DNA from 3 places in the Terribacillus saccharophilus genome. Region 2 is predicted to be linked to each of the others. Evidence: riboswitches for the same ligand, from Rfam matches in the RefSeq annotation. Region 2 holds a riboswitch; each other region holds the start of a gene.
The links. A riboswitch is a leader RNA that binds a small molecule or an ion and turns the genes downstream of it on or off. The one in region 2 is predicted to bind S-adenosylmethionine.
Positions count from the first base shown of each region.

Region 1: another riboswitch for S-adenosylmethionine. It lies ahead of GZ22_RS09910 (cyclase family protein); the one in region 2 lies ahead of GZ22_RS02160 (hypothetical protein).
Region 3: another riboswitch for S-adenosylmethionine. It lies ahead of GZ22_RS04040 (methionine biosynthesis PLP-dependent protein); the one in region 2 lies ahead of GZ22_RS02160 (hypothetical protein).

Region 1 is NZ_CP008876.1:1,946,224-1,954,459, reverse strand. Features, by position in the region: gene GZ22_RS09930 (SGNH/GDSL hydrolase family protein) at 1-11, shown strand, start outside; gene GZ22_RS09925 (hypothetical protein) at 87-269, opposite strand; gene GZ22_RS09920 (cell wall hydrolase) at 494-934, shown strand; gene GZ22_RS09915 (nuclease-related domain-containing protein) at 1,291-2,175, shown strand; SAM riboswitch class I at 2,270-2,356, shown strand; gene GZ22_RS09910 (cyclase family protein) at 2,440-3,177, shown strand; gene GZ22_RS09905 (glycosyl hydrolase family 28-related protein) at 3,248-4,432, shown strand; gene GZ22_RS09900 (hypothetical protein) at 4,543-4,893, shown strand; gene GZ22_RS09895 (tetratricopeptide repeat protein) at 5,034-6,017, shown strand; gene tig (trigger factor) at 6,162-7,451, shown strand; gene clpX (ATP-dependent protease ATP-binding subunit ClpX) at 7,854-8,236, shown strand, end outside.
Region 2 is NZ_CP008876.1:399,090-407,325, forward strand. Features, by position in the region: gene GZ22_RS02140 (amino acid permease) at 1-1,255, shown strand, start outside; gene GZ22_RS02145 (DegV family protein) at 1,516-2,379, shown strand; gene GZ22_RS02155 (transglutaminase-like domain-containing protein) at 2,729-3,337, opposite strand; SAM riboswitch class I at 3,558-3,662, shown strand; gene GZ22_RS02160 (hypothetical protein) at 3,743-4,708, shown strand; gene GZ22_RS02165 (cysteine hydrolase family protein) at 4,856-5,413, shown strand; gene GZ22_RS02175 (alanine/glycine:cation symporter family protein) at 6,060-7,472, shown strand; gene GZ22_RS02180 (DoxX family protein) at 7,800-8,236, shown strand, end outside.
Region 3 is NZ_CP008876.1:770,194-778,429, forward strand. Features, by position in the region: gene GZ22_RS04035 (M20 metallopeptidase family protein) at 1-959, opposite strand, end outside; SAM riboswitch class I at 1,069-1,172, opposite strand; SAM riboswitch class I at 1,371-1,475, shown strand; gene GZ22_RS04040 (methionine biosynthesis PLP-dependent protein) at 1,556-2,656, shown strand; gene GZ22_RS04045 (aminotransferase class I/II-fold pyridoxal phosphate-dependent enzyme) at 2,668-3,840, shown strand; gene GZ22_RS04050 (5-methyltetrahydropteroyltriglutamate--homocysteine S-methyltransferase) at 3,857-4,963, shown strand; gene GZ22_RS04055 (sugar O-acetyltransferase) at 4,996-5,535, opposite strand; gene GZ22_RS04060 (DMT family transporter) at 5,807-6,709, shown strand; gene aldA (aldehyde dehydrogenase) at 7,282-8,236, shown strand, end outside.

The DNA.
Region 1 (8,236 bases), 1.5 Mb from region 2:
AACGTAATTGATTTTGTCTTATCACAAAGATGGGAAACCCTTATTGCAATGGTTTCCCAAATGCTTTACTTAACACTGAACTTCTTCTATTTTTTTCTGAATATAGCTGTATTTTCAACACGTATTGAATCAACTTCACCACATTCTAAGCAAAAAGTATATATTTTATTTCCGCCACTTAAAGCCATTTTGTTCGGTTTGATAGGTATGAAATCTGTACCTTCAGCAAATTCACTAGCACCACATTTAAGGCATTTTTTATTATCCATGTTCACAAGACCTCATTTCATCATTATTTTTATTTTTCTGAATAAATTCACATCTTCATTATATAGCTACTTCTGCAAGTATAAAACCCCAGTATTTACCTTTAGTAAGAGCTTTTCTTGTGAAAAATGAAAAATATATATTTTGCATACATAGGACTAAGCTTTCCTCTAATACAATGACATGAAAGAGGGCTTTTTTCATACGCTGTATGTGGGGTGATAACATGGCAAGAGTACAATACAATAGCTCAGACATTGACTTGATGGCTAGAATGATGCGCGCAGAAGCAGAAGGGGAAGGACAGCTAGGAATGCTGTTTGTAGGAAATGTCATTGTAAACCGTGCTGTAGCTGACTGTTTAGATTTTGGGGATGTAAGATCAATCAATGACGTCATTTTCCAAATACAGGGCGGGAATTATTCATTCGAAGCTGTTCAAAAAGGAAATATTTTTTATCAACGAGCACGTGAACAGGAAAGAAGGTTGGCAGAAAGAAACTTGAAGTCCTGGAGACAGCAGCCTGCTTCGTACGCGCTTTGGTATTTTAATCCGTATGCACCATGCCCTCCAACATGGTATGGCCAGCCGTTTGCAGGTCAGTTTAAAGATCATTGCTTTTATGAGCCGCAGGCTGGCACGTGTGATAGTGTTTATATGGGGTAAGATGAATGATGGAACGAGGCTGGAAAATAACTAAATTCTCATTACTTAAAATGAATGTTATTCTTGAGCGCCGCTTCGGCAGAACACTCCGCTTTCCACGGGCACGGCCTCAGCCTCCTCGTGGAAAGTTCACCACTGCGGGGTCTTCAGCTCGTGCTGTTCCCGTAGGAGTCTCCGTGTTCTGCCTACGCTAAGATGGATAACTAATCAAAATTACCGAACTTATGTAAATTTTCTTATGAAGATTTACAATATTGTTCGGTTTTTTTATGGTTAAAACACTTATGCCCAGCCTCGTTTTGATTTATCTAATTCACTATCATAGTATTACATTAATTTGTGGTAAGATTATCCTATTGAAAAATGTATATTCTAATTCGTGGTTTGAAAAGAGGCTGATTAAATTGTTGCAGAGGTTGTTTGGTAAAAGATCTAAATCAAAGAAATCAAATGCAAAATCGGAAAAGTCTAAAACTGTACCAAAAGCAAAGAAACCTATGATAACTTCAACCAGAATTGGAGAACTTGGAGAGTACAAAATCAACATTCAACTTGATCAATTACCCAAGAATAGCCGATATCTGAGTGATGTTTTACTCCCTAATCCTCGCGCAAAATCTGGTTATTCTCAAATTGATCATGTCATATTTACATCCTATGCAATATTCGTAATTGAAACGAAAAATTACGCCGGGACAATTTATGGCGACCGAAATAGAGATAAGTGGAGTGTGAATGGGAAATTTCCTATGATGAATCCTTTTCATCAAAATTTTGGACATATTAAAGCATTAAAATCGATATTGTCGGAAGAGGAAGAATCGAATTTCGTTTCCATTGTCTCGTTTACCAGAAGATGTATGTTTAAGGTGAATGAAGATCTGAGAAAAATTCAATCGAATGATCTCATCGTTTATGATACGGAATTATCGGAGTACATAAGTAGAAAAATGAATGTGTTAAGAGTGCAAGCCAATTCTCCAAGATACACTGATGAAGACGTCTTATCCATGTATCGTATATTGAGCAAAAATAACATAACGGATCCAAAGATTAGATCAGAGCATATTGATTCATTGAAACAAAAAAAATATAGAGAGGCATCAGCTGCTCAGTCTGAAGCGAAAGCGAAATGTTTCACCTGTAATATAGAAGTTTCTAGAAAGGTAAAGGCTTACTGCGAGGATAATCATATTCGTTTTAAAGGTAAGGTTTTTTGTTTTGAACACCAAAGAAGTTGACGAGAGGATTACATTAGCAAGATTCAATGTCTTGTGCTTTATTTTCTTGAACTGAAAAGCGATTTTACTATATAATGATAGTTAACAGAATATTCTCTTATCCAGAGAGGCGGAGGGACTGGCCCTATGAAGCTTCAGCAACAGACTGTTTGTACTGTGCTAATTCCAGACTAGATAAGAACCGGACTACATAAAAGTAGCGAACCTCTTCTTATTTAGGAGAGGTTTTTTGTTTTTTACACTATTAATATGAGGTGATTGTGTATGTCAAACGAGTTGAGTAAAGCATTGGATGTTTTAAGAGAAAAGAAATGGGTGGATCTGACGCACACCTTTGGACCAGAGTCTCCGCGTTTTTCAGCTTTTAATTCTGCAAAGTTCGAAACACTATTCTCGCATGATGATGGGTTCTTCGCTCAGAGTTTTACTTTCCCGGGGCAATACGGAACGCATCTGGATGCACCGATTCACTTTGTGCGTGAGACACGATACTTAGAAGAGCTGGAGCTGAAAGAATTGGTGTTACCGCTTGTTGTGATTGATAAATCTAAGGAAGCTGCTGCCGATCATGATTATGCATTGTCTGTAGAAGATATTCAGGCGTTTGAGTCAGTGCATGGCAAGATTGAACCGGGCACTTTCGTAGCCTTAAGGACAGATTGGAGCAAACGCTGGCCAAATCAGGAGCAGATGGATAATAAAGATGAACAGGGAAGCAGTCATTCTCCTGGCTGGTCACTGGAAAGTCTAAAGTTTCTATATGAAGAACGAGATATTAAGGCAGTAGGGCATGAGACGTTTGATACTGATGCAGCGGTCGATTTTCAAAAAAATGGCGCTCTGATTGGTGAATATTATGTGTTGGAACAAGATTCCTACCAAGTTGAGCTGTTGACGAATCTTGATCAGCTGCCAGCAAAAGGGGCGTTCATCTTTAATATCGTACCGAAAGCAGGAAAAGCGTCAGGATTTCCTGTTCGTTCTTTTGCTGTCTTGCCTTAAAAGTAACGCAATATGATTAAAGGCTCTCCAAATCGGATAATGGGTAAAATACTCACTGATAGGAGGCGGCATGATGGAGAAGGAACAGAAGTTGCCAGCAGTATTCAACGAACTAGCGGAAACGCTGCGAGATATAAGTCGAACTAGCAATCATTTAAATGAAAAGTTAAAGTCAGCATATACAATAGTAGCAACAGATCATCCGCTAATCAGAGCTGATGGAAGACATGATGATGCGAAGGGTATTCAGCAGCTGCTGAACCTAGCTGATCGCAAAAAAGGCTTACATATTGTCTTTCCGCCAGGACTTTACATATTGCGTCGACCATTGCGTCTCAAGCCAAACACATTCTTTGAGGCGGATGATAATTCTATATTCCGAAAAAAGCATCATGGACCGATGCTGCTGAATTTACGCAGGCGGAATCGAATGCGTGCATATCGTGGCAATGGCAATCTAATTATTCGAGGCGGGACATGGGATGCGAATTTCCCTGCTTACCGTGGCGGTACTAGCTTTGTATTAGCGCATGCGGAAAATGTGATTATTGAACAGCTGCAGCTGGTAGAGCACGGTGGCGGACACGCGATTGAACTGAATGCCATGCGTAATATCGAAGTGCGGCATTGCAAGTTTCTTGGTTATGATGATCGTAATGGAGAGCGCGCTTATAGTGAGGCAATTCAGTTGGATTTAGCCAAAGCACGCAGAGTTTTCCCTTGGGGAGGCTCTGTATTCGATCAAACAACTTGTCAGGATATTTGGATTCATCACAATAACTTCGGTCCATCTGAAACGAAAGGAAGCTGGGGAAGGGCTGTTGGTTCGCACTCCGCTACTGCAGATAGATGGCATGAACGCATATTTATTTCAGACAATGTAATGAGTGAAACTCTCCAGTGGGCTGTACGGGCTTATTCATGGCGGGATGTTGTTTTATATAATAATCGGATGGAATCGTGCGGTGGTGGGATTGCTATTCATCCAAATAATGTGGACGGCAGAAATGACACAGATAGTAGAAACCGTCCTACAGGGCGCAGCAATCCAATCAGAAATTTCCTCATCGTGCAGAACGCCATCAGAGGCGGCGGTAATTATGCTTCAGCAATAAGGTTGAAAGGCGATGAGCATTCACCTATAAGTGGCGCATGCTTGCGTGACAATCATGTGGAATCCTATCCGGGGAGAGGCGTTTTTGTTACAGGTACAATAAACAGTCTAATCGATAAAGAAACCACACTTTCTCGGTAGTCACTCCGATACTAGTGTGCATGATTAAGTAAATGTAAGTTTTCTGTATATTATGGAGAAAATATGCATATAGATGTCGATACATGCTACACTTTTCTTGGAGGTGGCCTATGTATATAGATGAGACGAAGCGTTATCGGTTTATCGGATCCGTACCTTTCGGGAAATACTTCATGGTCCGCATCTACGATCTGGAACTGCAGCAAGAGTATACAATATCGGATCGGCTTCTAAGCCAATATACAGATAAGCCCTTGAAGGAGTTTTACCTTCAGATCAAGCGCAATATCTATGATTTGGAAGCAAATGAAAGCAGCATGACCTCGGAACTTGGAGATATGCAGAAGCGATTATTCGATTTTCTAGATGAAGAAGAGGAAGGCGACGATGATGCACATTTCCACAGGGAAAATGTCGTACCTTTCAGAAGACCCCGCTCTGAGGATCACCAGGAAAAGTAGGGAATAGTATTATAAGGCTGTGAATGCATGGATTCACAGCTTTTTGCCATTTTAAAGTTGCAATCTGCGTTTTCTTTGTTACATTTAAGGGTATAGCTGTTACCAGGTCTCTAACTGAAAATCTAATGAGGATGTTGCCGATGGATAAAGAGAATAATGTTGTCCTGTTCCCGGGTCTGAAGACGCGGCTGGAGCGGGAAGGGATGAAGGAGCTGCAGGAGAAGAACTACACCGATGCTATAGGGAAGTTTGAACAGCTTCTGGATTATGGATACCGTCAGCCGGAAATTCTGACTGGGCGCCTAATATGTCTAATGGAGCTGGGCAGGCATGAAGAGGCGGAGGAAATGTCCTTGCAGCTGTTGGCTGCCAAGGATAAGGATTATCTGCAATACTTACATATTCATTTAACGCTGCTGTTCCAGCTCGGACGCTACGATGAAGTAGTAGAACTGCTGGATGAGGTGTATGCAACTGAGAAAATACCGACGCCGCTTAAGACATCGTTTGACCAGCTGCAGAAGGTAAGTCGTAAAATGGCCGAAGATAAGAGCCAGACAACTGCAGATCAGCTTATACATAATTTCGAAAAAGCACGCAAGAGTAAGGATGCCAGCTTGCAATGGCAGCTCATCCAAAAATGCCATTCTCTTGATGTCAGTCCGCATGTACAGAAGATGGAAGCATACCTTCTTGATGAGGAAGCCGATCCCGTTGTACAGACAGCTGTACTGGAATGGCTCGTGAAGCAAGAAATCGAATTCCCAGTCACAATACATAAGATGAAAGAAACTATGACAGTTGTCCCGGAGAACCTGACAACAGTTGAAGAATCGGAAGGGATGAAACAGGTACTGCAGCATTTGCATCTTCTTGAGCAGCAGAATCCATCACTATACGACTTGGTGTACAAGCTTTTGCATCGTTATATGTATGTTAGATACCCAATGGTGCCTACGGAAGAAGACGGTACTGTTTTGGCTGCTGCACTGCAGAAGCTGGCAAGCAGTTATCTTCAAATCGATCAGCCTGCTGTTACTGAGGAAGAAGCGCAGAGAATCGCTTCCATGATGGAAGAGATCATTACATTAGAAGCGAAATATCTGACTGTCGCCGAGGAATGACATAGTTCGTATCGTTAGTGTTGAAAGCGACTATGAATATGTTATAATAAGATGGTTGTAAACCAGTACTAGTTAATAACTTATATTATGCTAGAATTGAGAACGATTAACATGAAACAAACGATAGATGTTGGAGGGAATATTATGTCAGCAAAATTCGAAAGAACAGAAGGCAAGAACGAGGGAATTTTAACAATTACCCTATCTCCTGAGGAATTGGACGGAGCGCTTGACCAAGCGTTTCAAAAAGTAGTTAAACAAGTTCAGGTACCAGGTTTCCGTAAAGGAAGAGTACCACGTAAAATCTTCGAACAACGCTTCGGTGTAGAATCTTTGTATCAGGATGCAATTGATATTGTTCTTCCAGGAGCATACATGAACGCTGTTGAAGAAACTGGCATCGAGCCTGTTGCACAGCCGGATGTAGATCTTGAGCAGATCGAACAAGGTAAAGAACTTATCTTCAAAGCTACTGTAGCTATCAAACCAGAAGTTGAGCTTGGCGACTACAAAGGTCTTGAAGTAGAAGCAGAAGACACTACTGTAACAGACGAAGATGTTGAAAAAGAAATCGACGCACTTCGCAACAGACAAGCTGAATTGGTTGTTAAAGAAGAAGGATCTGCAGCAGAAGGCGACACAGTCGTAATCGATTTCGAAGGTTTCGTTGATGGCGAAGCATTCGAAGGCGGCAAAGCAGAAAACCACTCTTTGGAAATCGGTTCTGGCAGCTTCATCCCAGGATTCGAAGAACAGCTTGTAGGTAAAGAATCCGGTAGTGAGTCCGATATCACTGTGACATTCCCTGAAGAATATCATGCTGCGGAACTTGCTGGTAAAGAAGCAGTCTTCAAAGTGAAAATCCATGAAATCAAAGCAAAGGAACTTCCTGAGCTTGATGATGAATTCGCAAAAGACGTAGACGAAGAAGTTGAATCTTTGGATGCGCTTCGTGAAAAAACGAAAAACCGTCTTCAAGAAGAAAAAACAACAGCAGCGGAAAACAACAAACGTGAGCAGCTGATCAACCTTGCTACAGACAACGCGAAAGTGGAAGTTCCAGACGCAATGGTAGATACAGAACTAGACCGCATGGTTCGTGAATTCGAACAGCGTCTTCAAATGCAAGGTATGACACTTGAAATGTACGCTCAGTTCTCTGGTCAGGACGAAGCTGCACTTCGCGAGCAAATGAAAGAAGATGCTGGCAAACGTGTGAAAACGAACTTGACTCTTGAAGCTATCGCGCAAGCGGAAAACGTAGAAGTGACTGACGAAGACGTTAGCACAGAGCTTGATAAAATGGCTGAAATGTACCAAACAGACAAAGAGCAATTGACTCAAATGCTTGGCGGCAACACAGACGCTATCAAAGACGATCTGAAGTTCCAAAAAGCTATCGATGTATTGGTAGACAACAGCAAAACTGCATAAGACATAATCAGAAAAACAAGGCAGCAATCACTGTGCCTTGTTTTTCTAAAAAATAAACGTATTTTCAGAAGGTATTAATAGCCTCTCTGTGGAATTACGTGCATGAACGGCTTTTTCGTTTACATATACTACATACATATGGTTTGACTTTTACAAAAAAAACTCCATAATAAAACGTACCTCTTTTTTCGCGTATGCAGGATTTGCCAGTTTAATAAAGGGAGAAATCTTCCTTTGCAGGGTTTACCTGCGTTCATTTGGCTAATACTGATGGAAAAAGTGTTTTGCTTTTTAATACTGCTTTTATCTGATATGATTGGAAAAAGGAAGGCTGGGCGCATCCAGAATGTGTTTGATCTTTCGAGATATCATATATAGATATTACATTCGAGGGGTGAAATGATGTTTAAATTTAATGAAGAAAAAGGACAACTTAAATGCTCCTTCTGTGGCAAAAGCCAAGACCAAGTACGTAAATTAGTAGCCGGACCAGGCGTCTATATATGTGATGAGTGCATCGACTTGTGCACAGAGATCGTGGAAGAGGAACTTGGAAATGAAGAAGAAGTTGAATTCAAAGAAATTCCGAAACCACAGGAAATTCGTGAAATCCTAAGCGATTACGTTATTGGACAGGACAAAGCGAAGAAGAATCTTGCTGTAGCGGTTTACAACCACTATAAACGTATCAATTCCGGTAAGAGCTCTGATGATGTAGAATTGTCTAAAAGTAATATCGCTATGATCGGACCAACTGGTAGTGGTAAGACATTACTAGCTCAGAC
Region 2 (8,236 bases):
GGCAGCATTCATGCCTGTATCCGGAAGCTTCAGCACATATGGATCACGTTTTGTCGACGAATCGTTTGGATTTGCACTAGGCTGGAACTATTGGTTCAACTGGGCTATCACAATTGCAGCGGAGCTTGTTGCTGTTACATTGATAATGGGATTCTGGTTCCCGGATACTCCATCATGGATCTGGAGTGCTATCAGTCTTATCATCATGTTCTTATTGAATTATATTTCTGTTAAAGGGTTCGGTGAATCCGAATATTGGTTCGCTTTGATCAAAGTCGTTACTGTCATCATTTTCATCATTGTCGGTTTATTGATGATCATTGGTATCCTTGGCGGCGATTCACCTGGATTCTCCAACTTCACTGTAGAAGACGCACCATTTAATGGCGGCTTTCTTGCATTGCTTGGCGTATTCATGGCTGCTGGCTTCTCTTTCCAAGGAACAGAGCTGCTTGGAGCAGCTGCCGGAGAAGCAGACAATCCGAGAAAATCGATTCCGAAAGCAATTCGTTCGGTCTTCTGGCGTATTCTGTTGTTCTACATCTTGGCTATCTTCATTATCGGGATGCTCATTCCTTATACAACAGAGAGTCTTGCAAGTGATGATGTCCGTCTAAGTCCGTTCACACTTGTGTTTGAAAAAGCTGGAATCGCGTTTGCAGCATCTGTTATGAACGCTGTTATCCTTACGGCTGTATTATCTGCCGGTAACTCCGGCATGTATGCCAGCACACGGATGCTTTGGAACTTGGCGAAAGAAGGGAAAGCACCAGCTTTCCTTGGTAAACTTAACAAAAACGGCGTGCCTGTAAACGCATTGATTGCTACAGCAGCAGTAGGCTGTGTTGCTTTCCTAACATCTTTCTTCGGAAATGGTGTTGTGTACACATGGTTGTTAAACGTGTCAGGTATGGCTGGCTTTATTGTATGGGTTGGTATTGCTGTTAGTCATTATCGATTCCGAAAAGCATATCTTGCTCAAGGAAATGACATCAAGGATTTGCCATACACAGCTAAATTCTATCCGATAGCGCCGATACTTGCCTTTGTGCTATGTATCATCGTCATTATCGGTCAGAGCTTCACTGCTTTCACTGCAGATGGAATTGAATGGGGCACTTTAATTGCTTCTTACATCGGTATTCCAGTCTTCCTGCTTTGCTGGCTCATTTTTAAAGTGAAAAAGAAAACGAAGGTGCACAAACTGGAGGAAGTTGATTTGACAACTCCGGCACATGAAACAGCACCAGAATAAGTAAAAGCTGCCGGGAGACCGGCAGCTTTTTTTATAAGAGATTCTTTATTGGGAAAATGTTAACTAACCTTAGTATTTGGGGTAATTTATAAGTAATGACGTAGATTTAACACGAAATAACTTCCAGCTTAATCCAAAGTAACAGTAAACGGAAATATGTGATATTTTTATGTATTTTTTTGTTTGATTTTATTACTAATTTCCTAATTTTCTTGTTTCTTTATTCTATTTACAAGTTATACTGAATTAGAGGTGAATATATGAAAATTGCAATTGTGACAGACAGTCTTACTAACTTGAGAGAAGAGGATTTACAGAGATATCCTTTTATATATTACGCGCATTTAAATGTTGTTGTAGATGATAAGTCTTATATTGATTTAAAAGAGATTACGAATGATCAGTTATTTCGTTTTATAGATGAGGGAGCTTCCTATTCTTCTTCCTTGCCGTCACCAGAAGTGTTTGTAACCCTATATGAAAAACTATTGGCAGAATATGATGCTATAATCAGTCTTCATTGTACAGAAAATGTAAGCGGTACCGTCAATTCCGCCCGTATAGCAAGGGATTCCATCGAAGGTGCAAAAGAAAAAATTACCGTCATCGATTCGAATACAGCTTCTATTGGAGTAGAAAATATCGTCATTAAAGTGTGTGAGCTCATGGAGCAAGGTAAGTCACTTGATGAACTATTAAAGGTAATTGAATATTACCGCACACATGGACAGCTGTACCTTACGATTAATGACCTGACAACGCTAGTACGTACTGGCCGCATTTCGAAAACAGCTTCAAGGATCGGAAACTTATTGCATATTAAACCAATTATCGGATTTGAGAATGTGAAATTAGAGGTTATGGGTAAGGTTCGTACTAAGAAACGTCTGTTAAAATGGATGCTGGAAAGATTACGACATGATATTGAGGAATCAGGAAAACAAGTTGTTCGTATTACACACGTGAATTCCATTGATCTTGCCACGGAGCTAAAGCATGCGATGGAAACATGCGGAGATAGAGTAGAAGTATTTATCAGCAATGAAATCAGTTCTGTCATGGCAATTCATTTTGGAAGAGGCGGAGTTGGAGCAAGCTGGATGCCTGCGAATTATTCTGTTTAGCAAACTGTTTGTGATATTAATCAATAGTATATATAAAACCCTCGAACAATTATATTGGTCGAGGGTTTTATTATGCTGTATGTAGCTTTTAGTATTAAGGCTGCTTTTCTGTACTCTTCAATATAACGAACCCTATCTTCGTGAAAAGATAGAGTGTAAAGATGATTATTAGAGTCCTGCCTATAACATCACCATCGGTCATGTCAAAGCTGCTTTGATACAATAAATGACTGTTAAAACAAAGATAAACTGCGATTAAAAGAGGAATGCTAATGAATAATACAGCAATGGCACGTTTGGCTTCCCAACTCATTATAATCAGCCCTTTCATATATGATCCTTTTCAATATTATAAAAAATCAGGTAAGTGATTCTTATACATGTTCAGAGCATTTTTGCTTATTTCTAAAGTGTGGATTGTCTTTGCATTGGGTGCAGCGTAGATAATAGGATAATCTATTTCACTATAATCTTCATTAATTCGGAATGCTAATTGCTCTTCGTCCAGATAAAATTCAGATTGTATGCCAGGTTTGTTTCCGCGTACGTCTAAACGGATCCACCTATTTAAGTCTTTCATAAAAACTCCATTTAAAGCATGAATGCAATAACCTTTGTCTGGTGTATCGAATAGGGTCAATCTTTGGTAGCAAAAGCCAGTAGGAATATCTAATGACCTTAACATAGCGGCAAACAAGTTAGACTTTGCATAACAAATACCTTCTTCATATGTAAGTACATCTGAAGCTTTGCAAGTCACCCGTGGGCTTTGAATATCCCATGAGTGCGCTATATTGTCACGGACGTAATTGAATACCACTCTGACTATGTCTGATTCGGACATTTGAAATGAAATCAGCTCACTTACCTTCTCCTTGATCAGAGGGTGTGAGAAGTCTATTACATCTGATTCCATTAAGTAGTCATCGTAAGAATGTTTCTCGGGTATTAAATTCAAAGTATCTCCCTCCCATAATACATATGTATAAATATACCAATAAAAGTAATCAAAGGATTCTTTAATTTTGATTGTTCTAAGTCATTCTTATATGCGCATATTAATGGTTGTCGAAAGCAATTTACATTTTTATTCTAATACTCAATTAATCCGAGTAACCCGATAAGGTATATTGACAATCTGCTCGCTGTCTGGTAAACTTTCTGAAAACTGTATATGTTTCTTATCTAGAGAGGTGGAGGGATATGGCCCTGTGAAACCTCAGCAGCAGGTCTGACAACAGATACTGTGCTAATTCCATCGGTTCATAGCCGGCAGATAAGATGAATAGAGGAAGCCTCTCGACGCATCTTGCACGAGAGGCTTTTGTATTTGTCCCGCTGCCTACAGAAAGGGGAAGGCAACATGTTTGAATTGATTCGGGAACTGTCTAAGTATAAAGGGTACAATCAGTCCTTTGTTTCACAGATCGTCGATAAGATTACACCGTTCGCGGATGAGATGCACTTTGACAGTCGGGGGAATCTTATTGTCCGTAAATATGGAGAAAAGTATTCGCCAAAAATCACTTTGCTTGCAGAGGTGAAGGAGGAAATTTACGTTGTATCATCCATTACAGAGTCAGGTTCTCTTGTAGCGGATGCGAATTATTTTTCCCTCACCTATGCTCAAGGCCAGACTGTTCAAGTCGAGACAAAGAATGGATTAGTGCAGGGCGTAATTATGGCAGGGGAAACAGGGCAGCATGCGGCTGTGATCGACATCGGCGCCAACTCGAAAAACGATGCGCGCGAGATGGGTGTTGAGCCTGGCAACCATGTTACGCTATATGATGATTTCCTGTATCTTGGTGACGAAGTGAGCGGAAGAGTCGTCGGAAAAGGATTGGATAATAAAGTGGCACCGGCAATTGCGATTAATCTACTGCAGCAATGGGATACAGCTGAAGGGGAAATCACTATTATCTTCTTTCCGTTTCATAACAAAAAGCAACTTACCTATCAGCTCGAAGGGGAAGCAGCCTTTTTCATCGGATCCGTCCCGCGTCAAAGAATAGCGCACAAAAGCCGAGGAGCCATCGAATTAGGAAGCGGAGTTGCCATCAAAGTGGCAGACAAAACGATTCCGATCAATCAGACATTAAAAAATCAGCTGGTCGATTTGGCCATAGCTCATGATATTCCATTTCAGCTGGAATTTTTATTTCGGCATCGCTATAAAAAGCTATCTACTAAAATTCCAGTCAGCGTCCTAAATATCCCGATAGAGCATCTTGATCAGACGACTCAGGTCGTGTCAGTAAAGGACTTGGAGGATACAAATCAGCTGATTCAGACTTATCTTTTACGAAGCAAAGAATTACAATTTTAGTTTGTGGTAAAATTCCCCATTCCTGTTTAATTTCCAGTATACTGAAGCTAACAGTATAGAGGAGGCGGTTCAGTATGAAAAAGACAAATGCAGCATACAAGTCGCAAAGCAGGAGTGTCACAGCAATCAGCTAAAGGGGAGCTTTTATTGAAGCAAGCACTATTGATTATTGACGCACAGCAAGCACTGGTTGAAGGCGGAGCAGGAGAGAGACCTGTTTATCGTAAAGAAAACTTGATTGAGCAAATAAATCTAGTGATCACGAAAGCAAAAAAAGCAGACGCCGCAATTCTATTCGTCCGTGATACAGATGTAGCAGAAGGGAAAGGTGCCGGATTTCAAATTCATCCGGGTATCCAAGTGCCAGAAAAAGCGCCTGTCTTTAACAAGCAGGCAACAAATGCTTTCTATGGAACAGGTTTGCTGGAACATGTAAAAGAAGAAGGTTTCACACATCTTGTCATCATGGGCTGTGAAACCCAGCATTGTATCGACACGGCGGTTCGTACTGCAACCGTACAAGGGATGGATGTAACACTCGTGGCAGATGGCCATTCCACAGCCGGCTCCGATGTTCTGACTGCAGAGCAAATCATTCAGCATCATAATCAGATTCTGCACGGTCACTATAACGTCGACCATTTCTCTGTTGTCCGGCAGGCTGAGGAAGATTTGTTTGTACCGACACATGATTCGTATCGTTGAGTTTAATATAGGACTTAAAAACAGATGATTTGCAGAGAGGGTTGATGTAGTGGGTTTTTGGTATTTACTACTACTTTTGATAGGTATCATTTTGTTTGTTATAGGAATCATGAAAAAAGGTGTTTCTGCAGCTGTTAAGGCAGTAATTTTGTTGTTTGTTATTGGAATCTTATTCATAGTGGTGTCAATAGTCTTATTGATGCCTGGTAGTTCCGATATTATTGCTGAACTTTTGAAAATGGAATAAGATTAACGGCTTTTGTTGAATAATGAAGATCGTCAATCTGGCGGTCTTTTTTTCCGTTCAAAAACTGACTAGCTGCAGAATGAAAAACGTAGTATTCGTCAACGGTGAATGTCTGACCGAAACGAAGTGAAGGGAATAATTGATAGGTGTATTTTAGAGAATGTAAGAAAGTACTGACTACGTTTTGTTAATATATTTAAATATTACCTTCTGAGAACAGAATAAATATCTGAATAATCAAATAAGTGTGTTATATGATCTCACAACATAGATGCATCCATCATGGTATTTCGACATAATTAACCCATAATCCGTCTTAAATACATCTTTTCAGGAGGTATTCTATTGGGCTTTGAAGCTTTACTAACGGAGATTAGCGGTTATTTATGGAGTGTACCAATGCTGATTTTCATCGCTGTGGTTGCTGGGGTTTATACAATTGCATCCGGGTTTCTGCAGGTAAGATATGTGAAGGACATGGTTGTGCACACGTTTACCGGGAAAAGTTCTGAATCAGGCGTTTCGCCCTTTCAATCGCTGGTTATTGCGCTTTCAGGCAGAGTTGGTACAGGGAATATAGCAGGGGTTGCGACTGCTATCGCAGCAGGAGGCCCTGGGGCTGTGTTCTGGATGTGGTTCATTGCTTTCTTTGGATCTGCGGCTGCTTTTGCGGAGTCGACGCTTGCGCAGATTTATAAAAAGAAAGTGGATGGCGAGTATCGCGGGGGACCAGCCTATTATGCGGAGAAAGGGCTTGGATGGAAATGGTATGGCTATATTTTTGCGGTGGTTGCAGCTGTGTCTACCTGTCTTTTAACACCAGGTGTGCAGGCAAATGCAATTGCTGACAGCATGAATAATGCATTCGGCATCGGACCAGTAATCACTGGGATTGCTTTGGTTGTTATCACAGGATACGTCATCTTTGGCGGTGTCCGCAGAATAGCCTTCTTGGCTTCATATGTTGTTCCAATCATGGCTTTATTTTATCTAATCGTTGCTGCTATTGTTATCTTCGCGAATATCGAACAGGTTCCAAGTACATTTGCGCTAATTTTCAGCAGTGCTTTCGGTGTTGACTCTGCATTTGGCGGTATGATTGGTGCAGCCATAAGCTGGGGAGTAAAACGCGGCTTATATTCCAATGAGGCAGGGCAGGGAACAGGAGCGCAGGCAGCGGCGGCTGCAGAAGTTTCCCACCCAGTAAAGCAGGGCTTGGTACAGTCCTTCTCAGTTTATATTGATACACTGCTTATTTGTACAGCAACTGCACTGATGATATTGATGACAGGTAATTATAGTGTAACAGATCCGGATGGCGGCTATATTGTCGACTATACAAATGGAATGGAAGCAGGTGCAGGCTATACGCAGGCAGCAGTAGATGGAGTGCTTGGCGGATTCGGATCGCCATTTGTGGCAATCTCTCTATTTCTCTTTGCCTTTACTACACTCGTTGCTTATTTCTATATTGCTGAGACGAATCTGTTTTATATCGTCAGGGGTAAATCAAGGAAGGTTTTCTCCAATATTTTAAAGGTATTATTCTTGGCGGCGATATTCTTCGGCACTGTACGCTCGGCAACCTTTACTTGGACACTAGCGGATATAGGACTTGGATTAATGGTTTGGGTAAACTTAATAGCTGTCATCCTGCTGTATAAACCGACGATGATCGCACTCAAGGATTATAAGGCACAAAGGAAGCAAGGGCTTGATCCCATATTCCGTCCTTCAAAAGTCAATATTGAAAATGCCGATTATTGGGTGGAACGTGAAGAGGAAGATGAAAAGCGTAGGAAGACAATGTAACGAAAACCTTTCCGCAGTCCCGGAAGGTATTGTGAAGCATTAAAATAAAATGAGAATATCCCTTTGAATCGGAGAACGAGGCATACACCTCGTTCTTTTCTTATGACAAGAAGCAATCGGATAAAGAAGAGCATTTGAAACAGCATTTCGCCCATGTTCACAAATCTGTAATAGGAATATTGCGAATTTGTGAAAACGTTCACAATGGTGCGCGCAATATCTTTTTTTCGCTTATACTACAAGTGTAGAAGGAACAGCGCTAATCCATCTCAATCTATTATGTGAAATGTTTAACAAACTATTTTCATGAATGGAGTGTTGAAGAAAATGATCATACAGTGGATTCGAAACAGTAAAGCAGCAGCGGGACTTTGGGCAGTTATCCGAATTTACCTTGGCTATAGCTGGTTAACAGGCGGACTGGGCAAACTGACAGGCGGCGGTTTTGATGCAAGTGGCTTCCTGCAAGGCGCAGTCGCACAAGCCGGCGGAGATCATCCAGCGGTGCAAGGCTGGTGGGCAGTCTTCCTGGAACAAGTCGCATTGCCAAACGCAGGGTTGTTCAGCTTCCTTGTTATGTGGGGAGAGATACTTGTAGGAATCGCACTTATACTCGGAGTCTTCACTAACTTCGCTGCTCTTATGGGAATAACAATGAACTTCGCTTTCTTGTTCAGTGGCACCGTCAGCACAAACGCCCAAATGGTCTTGCTAACTATCTTCTTACTTGTCGCAGGAGCTAATGCCGGACGATATGGACTGGA
Region 3 (8,236 bases), 370 kb from region 2:
AGACGCTGCAGAAGTGCGGTTTCTTCCGGGTGGTTGTAAAGAGCAGGATAGCCGTGCAGATAATCAATTGAATAGGTTGCGCCGAATCCAGTTGCAATACCGTCTACAATGGACTCTATCTGTTTTCTCACCTGCTGGCGGATATCAGCATTAAACGTCCGGACTGTTCCTTCCAATCTGGCGGTATCCGGAATAACATTGAATGCTTGGCCAGACTGGAACACACCAAGTGTCACAACTGCTGATTCCAGAGGGTTGACTCTGCGGCTGACAATCTTCTGCAATGCGCTGACAATATCACTGCCGATGACAATTGGATCGACAGCTTCATGTGGAGCTGCGCCATGACCGCCTTTTCCTTGGATGGTGATCGCAAATTTATCAACTGCTGCCATCTTGAAGCCTTCGCCAACACCGATCTTTCCGATAGGAGCAGCCGAATTAAGGTGGGCACCGTAAACATAGTCCACACCATCAAGTGCACCATCTTCAATCATTGCTTTCGCGCCGCCTGGAGGAACTTCCTCAGCTGGCTGGAACAGGAAGACCACTTTACCTTTCAGGCTTTCCTTGTGCTTGATCAATGTTTTAGCAGTTCCGAGCAAGGCGGCTGTATGACCGTCATGACCGCAAGCATGCATGACGCCAGATGTCTTGGATCGATACGCAGTCTCTTTTTCATCTTCAATCGGTAGCGCGTCGAAATCGGCTCGCAGAGCAATCGTTGGGCCTGCTGTCTTTCCTGCAAGTGTAGCGACGATGCCATAACCGCCGATGTTTGTCTGGATATCTTCATAACCGAAGCTGCGCAGTTTATCAGCGATAAAACGGGCTGTCTCTGTTTCCTGGAAACTCAATTCGGGATGCTGGTGCAAATATCGTCTCCACTCAACCACTTCAGCGAAATTGTCTTCTAGTTCCGTATGTACTTCTGCTATTCTCTGCTTGATCTGTTCCATTTCCAACCTCCTGTAATAATCTTGATATTTCCAATGGATATAATCGGAATTGATGCTAAAAAAAGACCCTCTTCCAGACAGAAGAGGGTCTTTTAAAGATTTTCCGCTCTTCTTATCTGCAGTGTTATACACCTGGAATTAGCACAGTACTGCACCTTGCAGCCTGTTGCTTTGGTTTCGTTGGGCCATTCCCTCCACCAATCTCGATAAGAAATATTAGTTGTAAGGAAAAGGATAGACCGAAAAGTTCTGGGTGTCAATCCTATTTTTTGTCACTTTTTTTCCTAATGAGCTGTACTATGCTAAAAATTACATCAGAAAAAGATTCATTTGGCAGAAAATTTTAAATAATGCTTGACTGTATATTTTTGTGTGTTAACATAGCTTTAATATAAAAATTAAATAGAAATTTTCTTATCAAGAGAGACGGAGGGAATTGGCCCGATGATGTCTCAGCAACCAGTCTGAGAAAGACACGGTGCTAAATCCAAAAGGTATCCGCCTTAAAGATAAGAAGCTGATTCGGTCATGACTGAACCTTCTTCCTTTTTGGGGAGAAGGTTCTTTTTTTGTTTAAGAGAAGGGTGAGAAGCGGTATGGGAAATAGTTTGGAAACAACATTCGTGCAGTTAGGAAATCGCAGTGACGGAATAACAGGAGCAGTGAATCCGCCAGTGTATCTGTCCACTGCTTATGCACATGGAGGAATCGGCGAATCTACCGGGTATGATTATTCACGGACGAAGAATCCTACTCGTTCTGTCCTGGAAGAAGGTTTTGCAATGCTGGAAAAAGGCGATCGAGCTTTTGCATGCAGCTCAGGCATGGCAGCAATTCAGCTTGTATTATCCCTTTTTCGTTCAGGCGATTCACTGCTAGTGCCAGAGGATATTTATGGAGGCACCTATCGACTGTTTGATTTCTATTCAGATGCATATGACGTATCGCCGGTATATGCGCCATTTCATTCCGTTGAAGAGACTGCAGCATTGATAACGGAAGATACAAAAGCAATTTTCCTTGAAACACCGACAAACCCGCTCATGCAGGAAATCGATATTGCTGCATATGCGCAATTAGCAAAAGATCATAACCTGCTGTTGATTGTTGATAATACGTTTCTGACGCCTTATTTCCAACAGCCGATAACAGAAGGGGCAGATATTGTCATCCATAGTGCGACGAAATATATCGGCGGCCACAATGATGTTTTAGCCGGTCTTGTAGTGAGTAAGGGCTGTGAATTATCAGATCGATTAGCAGTATTGCATAACGGCACGGGTGCTGTCTTGTCACCGCTCGATTCCTGGTTACTCATCCGCGGCTTGAAGACGCTGCCGCTACGAATGCGGCAGCACCAAGCAAATGCACAGCATATTGCAAATTACCTGGCAGAGGAGTCAAAGGTGAAGGATGTCTTGTATACAGGCAAAGGTGGAATGCTTTCGTTCCGTGTGCAGGACAGCAGCTGGGTCGATACATTCCTTCGCAGCCTAAACATCATCACGTTTGCAGAAAGCCTTGGTGGGGTGGAGAGCTTTATAACGTATCCGACAACACAGACACATGCGGACATTCCTATTGAGGAGAGGGAAGCCAGAGGAATTTGTGATTGTCTGCTTCGCTTCTCGGTCGGAATTGAAGAAGCAGAGGATTTGATTGGTGATTTACAGCAAGCATTCGCCAAACTGGATTAGGAGGTCATCATATGGAAGAACAACATGCAGAAACGACGTGTATACGGGGATCATACAAAGAGCAACGTACAGGAGCGGTCAATGTGCCGATTTATCTATCGTCTACCTTCCACCAGGAAAGCTTTGATGATTTTGGTCCATTTGATTACAGTCGTTCTGGCAATCCGACACGAAAAGCACTGGAGCAAAAGGCCGCTGAATTGGAGTCCGGCACAGATGCTTTAGCATTTTCATCTGGCATGGCAGCAATATCCTCAGCGTTCATGCTGCTGTCGGCAGGTGATCATGTCATTGTGACTGTGGATGTATATGGTGGAACGTATCGTTTTGTGACAGAAATCCTTCCAAAATTCCAGATTAGTCATTCCTTTGTAGACTTAACAGATTTGGATGCTGTTGAAGCAGCTGTACGACCAAATACGAAGGTCATTTACCTGGAAACACCGTCTAATCCCTGCTTAAAGGTGACAGACATCCGGGCAGTTGTCCGGATAGCAAAGCAGAACGATTGTTTAACTTTCTTGGACAACACCTTTTTGACTCCGCTGTATCAGCAGCCATTGGCATTTGGTGTGGATGTGGTCATTCACAGTGCAACCAAGTTTCTGTCAGGTCATAGTGATATTATCGCTGGGCTGCTGATTACAAAGGATACGGAATTGGGAGAACGACTGGCTTTTATTCAGAACACGTTTGGTGCAATTCTTGGTGCCCAAGATAGCTATTTGCTGCTTCAAGGAATAAAGACCTTAGGTGCAAGATTGCGTCAGTCATCGGAATCGGCGGAGAGAATAGCTTTATTCCTGCTGCATCACCCGCTTGTGGAAGATGTCTTCTACCCTGGCTTGCCCACCCATAACGGACATGACATACATACCGGGCAGGCCAGTGGAAATGGAGCAGTACTATCGTTCGCTCTGCCGAGCAGGGAGCACGCCAAGATTTTTGTGGAACAGCTTCGCATCCCTATCTTTGCCGTCAGTCTAGGCGCAGTTGAATCCATTCTTTCGTATCCAGCAACGATGTCACATGCTGCTATGCCGGAAGCAGAGCGTAAGAAACGAGGTATATCAGATGGACTCTTGCGGTTATCTGTCGGGCTGGAGCATGTGGAGGATCTCATTGGAGATCTGCAGCAGGCCTTAAAGGCTGCTGGACGAGTAACAGAAAAAGTAGAAAACTAAAATGGGAGAGATGAACATGACAACGAAAACTAAAACGGCACCATTCAGAGCAGATCACGTAGGGAGCTTACTTCGTCCAGATGTACTGCACAAAGCAAGACAGCAATTCAAAGAAGGACAAATCAGTAAACAAGATCTTCGCGGAATTGAAACGTCAGAAATTAAAAGAATCGTAGACAAACAGATTGAAGTCGGTTTGGAGCTCGTAACAGACGGAGAATTCAGAAGAAGATTCTGGCATACAGATTTTTTGGAGCATCTTAATGGCATCACGGGCTATGTTCCAGACACCGGCTATCTGTTCAAAGGTGAAGAGACAGAACGGTATAACATTAAGAATACCGGCAAAGTTTCATTCAATCCTGACCATCCATTCTTGGAGGACTATAAGGTATTCCAAGACATCGTCGCAGGAAGGGCGGTAGCTAAACAGACAATTCCTAGTCCGAACCAGCTTTTCCATACAGATATTCGCGATCATTCGATTTATCCAGATATCGAGGATTTTGCGGCTGACGTAATCCAGGCATACAAAGATGCCATCCAAGCTTTCTATGATCTGGGAGTGCGTTATTTGCAGCTGGATGATGTCTATATTGCAACGCTGTCGTCACCTGATGCGAAATTCGATGGAGAGCATTCCCGGGAATTCCTGATCGATTTGGCACGCCGAGTAATCAATGGTGTATTGGAAGGAAAACCAGAAGACCTTACTGTGACGACGCATCTCTGTCGAGGAAACTACCGCTCCACTTATATGTTCGGAGGAAGCTATGATCTGATTGCCCAAGATCTATTAGCGAAAGAGAAAGTGGACGGCTTCTTCCTAGAATATGATGATGAGCGTTCCGGCACATTTGAACCGCTTCAATATATCCCGCAGGACGGTCCAAGAGTCGTGCTGGGCGTTGTAACTTCGAAGTTCGGTGAATTGGAAGATAAGGATGCTGTTATCAGCCGTATTGATGAAGCAGCAAAATATATCCCGCTTGACCAAATTTGTTTAAGCCCCCAATGCGGATTTGCTTCTACACATCATGGCAATAAACTGACAGAAGAAGAGCAATGGGAAAAACTGCGCTTTATCGTTGATGTGTCGAAGACAGTTTGGCCAGAAGAGTAATAAAAAAGCCGTCAATACTGACGGCTTTTTGTTTATTCTATATCCTTAATACGCTTCGCTGGATTACCGGCAACAATCGTATTTGATGGTACATCTTTCGTTACAACAGAACCAGCTGCCACAATGGAATTATCCCCGATTGTAACGCCGGCAAGTATCGTACAGCCTCCGCCGATCCAAACATCATTACCTATTGTAATCGGAATAGCATAACCGTCTTTTGTCCTGTCAACAGGCTGTATGGAGTGACCAGCTGTATAAATCCCGACATTAGGTCCAATCATGCAATTATCTCCAACAGTGACCTTTGCCATATCAAGCACCGTGAAGTTGAATCCAGCATAAAAGTTTTCCCCTACTTCAATGTTATATCCTAAGTCACAATGAAAATTATGCTCAATGGAAAGCTGCTGACCGCATCTTCCGAGCAACTCCCTTAAAAGTTCTTCCTTCTTAGTTTCTTCATCTGGGGAACAGGAATTGAATGCATGAGTCAACATAGCAGCACGTTTTGTTTTTTGTTTAAGGTCGGGAGTACCTCTTACATATGTTATTTTTTCTTTGTTTTCCACAACAATTCACCTAGCTTTTTGAATTTTTATCTATCTTATCATACTGCCCAGAATGGATGCTTGCGATTAATAAAGATGAAAGAGCCATTGGTTGAATGTAAACCGTGCAGTTAGTGCATCTTCTGTCATTAAGAAGTGGATTACATGCGAATAATACATAATCTTTTTTTATAGCAAAAATTAAAATTTTATCAAGACAATATGACAAGTGAAGGTCTAGAATGGATGTAATTGATATTTAAAACTTAATAGCTTGAGAAGGAGGCTGCATATGAAACAAAACCAAACTGCCATTTTATTAGTTATATCTATCATCGCTATTTCTTTCGCGGCCATCTTCGTCAAATGGTCAGACGCACCAGCTACGATTTTAAGTATGAACCGTATGTATCTGGCATGTCTTTTATTGCTTCCGATTGTGTGGATAAAGCGAAAAGAGTTCAAGAAGATTGGAAGGAAAGAAGCGTTGGCTTTCGTATTGTCAGGAGCCTGTCTAGCAGCACATTTCGCCCTATGGTTTAGTTCTTTAAAACTAACGACAGTGGCAAGCTCTACTATCATTCTTTCTCTCCAGCCGATTGTCGCAATGATAGGGGGATTCTTACTTTATAAAGAGAGAGCGTCTAAAGCTGTCATTATCACTATCTGTATTTCCATCATTGGTGTAGTGATGGTCGGGTGGGGAGACTTTGGATTACAGACACCATCCGTTCTGATTGGAGATCTTTTATCCTTTCTATGTGTAATTGCTGTTGTCGGTTATTTATTAATCGGACAGAACAATGTAAAAAAAGTATCACATTGGATATACAGCTTTTGTGTATTCCTTTCAGCTGCTGTTTGGCTCAACATCTACAATCTAGTGACCGGGGTGCCTGTTCGCGGTTATGATTTCGATGAGTGGAAGATATTCTTACTGTTAGCTATATTCCCGACAGTAGCGCATGTCATATTCAATATGCTCTTGAACTATGTGAATTCGACTACGATTTCGATGAGTGTATTGGGAGAACCAGTAGGTGCAACACTTCTGGCGGTCTGGTTACTAGGGGAGAAATTAAGTACGCTGCAGATTATTGGAGGAGCTATTGCATTGCTTGGAGTCCTTATGTTTTTGATTCGGCAGAATAGTGAGTATCGTGTTGTGGAAGAAAGTAAACAGGAAGTACGTTAACAGATAATAAAAGAGAGGAAGCACTCATGCAAATGAGTTTGCTTCCTCTTTATTTGTCTTCGTTAATAGGTAACAATACTAAGACTAAGGAGATAGTTTTCAAATTTAAGTTTCATAGGGAAATTCACTAGATTACAAATTGACAAATATATCTAGTTAGTGTTTAAATAGCATTAGATATTGAGTCATCTGATGACTAGATGATTAGATGTCAATAAAAGGAAGGGTGGTTAAAGTTGATATAGATTTTTTTTACCTCCTCAAAAAGAAAATCTTTCTGATTGAAGTTTTTAGAAGGAACTATGTACATTTCTCTCCTGACCCCTTAGATGAATTTGTCACACACAGTTTTCATCTTAACTTCTTGGATTAATACAGCATTGCTATGAAAGAGTCAGCAGTACTTTATATTTTTCTGCCCCTAGAAGAAGGTTACTCCTATTTGTATATCCAAACACCACGATGAATTTGACTATTATAAGTTAGTTAAAAAGATCATTGATACTTAAAATGATAACGCTTGCAATGAGTTTTTTTATGATAATGCTACAATATTTGGAAGGAGAAAATTTATGGAAATTACTACTAAGAAGTATCAAATGTTCATTGATGGAGAATTTGTAAACTCTAGTTCCCAGGAAACACTCGATGTTGTGAATCCTGCAACCGAGGAAATTATTTCAGAGATTCCTCGAGGAACTATAGGAGATGTAAGAGCAGCAATTGACTCTGCTAAGCGTGCTCAAAAAAAATGGAAGAAAACTCCCGCTTTTGAAAGAGGAAATTACTTATTAGAGATCTCCAAAGAAATACGCAAAAATGAAGATGTTTTAGCACGTACCATTTCAGAGGAAATGGGAAAAACACTGGCCTTAGCTAGAACAGAGGTAAACTTTACAGCCGATTACATTGATTATATGGCTGGATGGGCGAGACGCTATGAAGGTGAGATTGTTCAAAGTGATCGTCCTAATGAACAAATATTTGTTCATAAAGAACCGATTGGGGTTATCGCTGGTATCTTACCATGGAATTTCCCATTTTTCCTGGTTGCTCGTAAAGCAGCTCCTGCTTTGGTCACAGGGAATACAATTGTTTTGAAGCCAAGTGATTTATCTCCTAATAATGCTTTAGAGTTTGCAAAGATTATAGAAAAGGTTGGTTTGCCTAAAGGCGTTATTAATATCGTGACCGGCAGCGGTCGTACAATTGGTCAGGAAATGGCGAAACATGAAGATATAGGGATGGTCAGCTTAACGGGAAGTTATAATGCTGGAGCTGCCGTTATGCGCGCTGCTGCAGAAAATATCACAAAGGTATCTTTGGAATTGGGAGGAAAAGCTCCTGCTATTGTTATGGATGATGCTGATATTGATTTGGCGGTACGTTCCGTTATCGATTCTCGTATCATTAACACAGGGCAAGTATGTAACTGTACAGAGCGTGTATATGTTCATGAAAGCATCGCAGAAGAGTTTATCTCCAAAGTAACAAAAGCAATGTCAGAAGTAAGATATGGTGACCCTT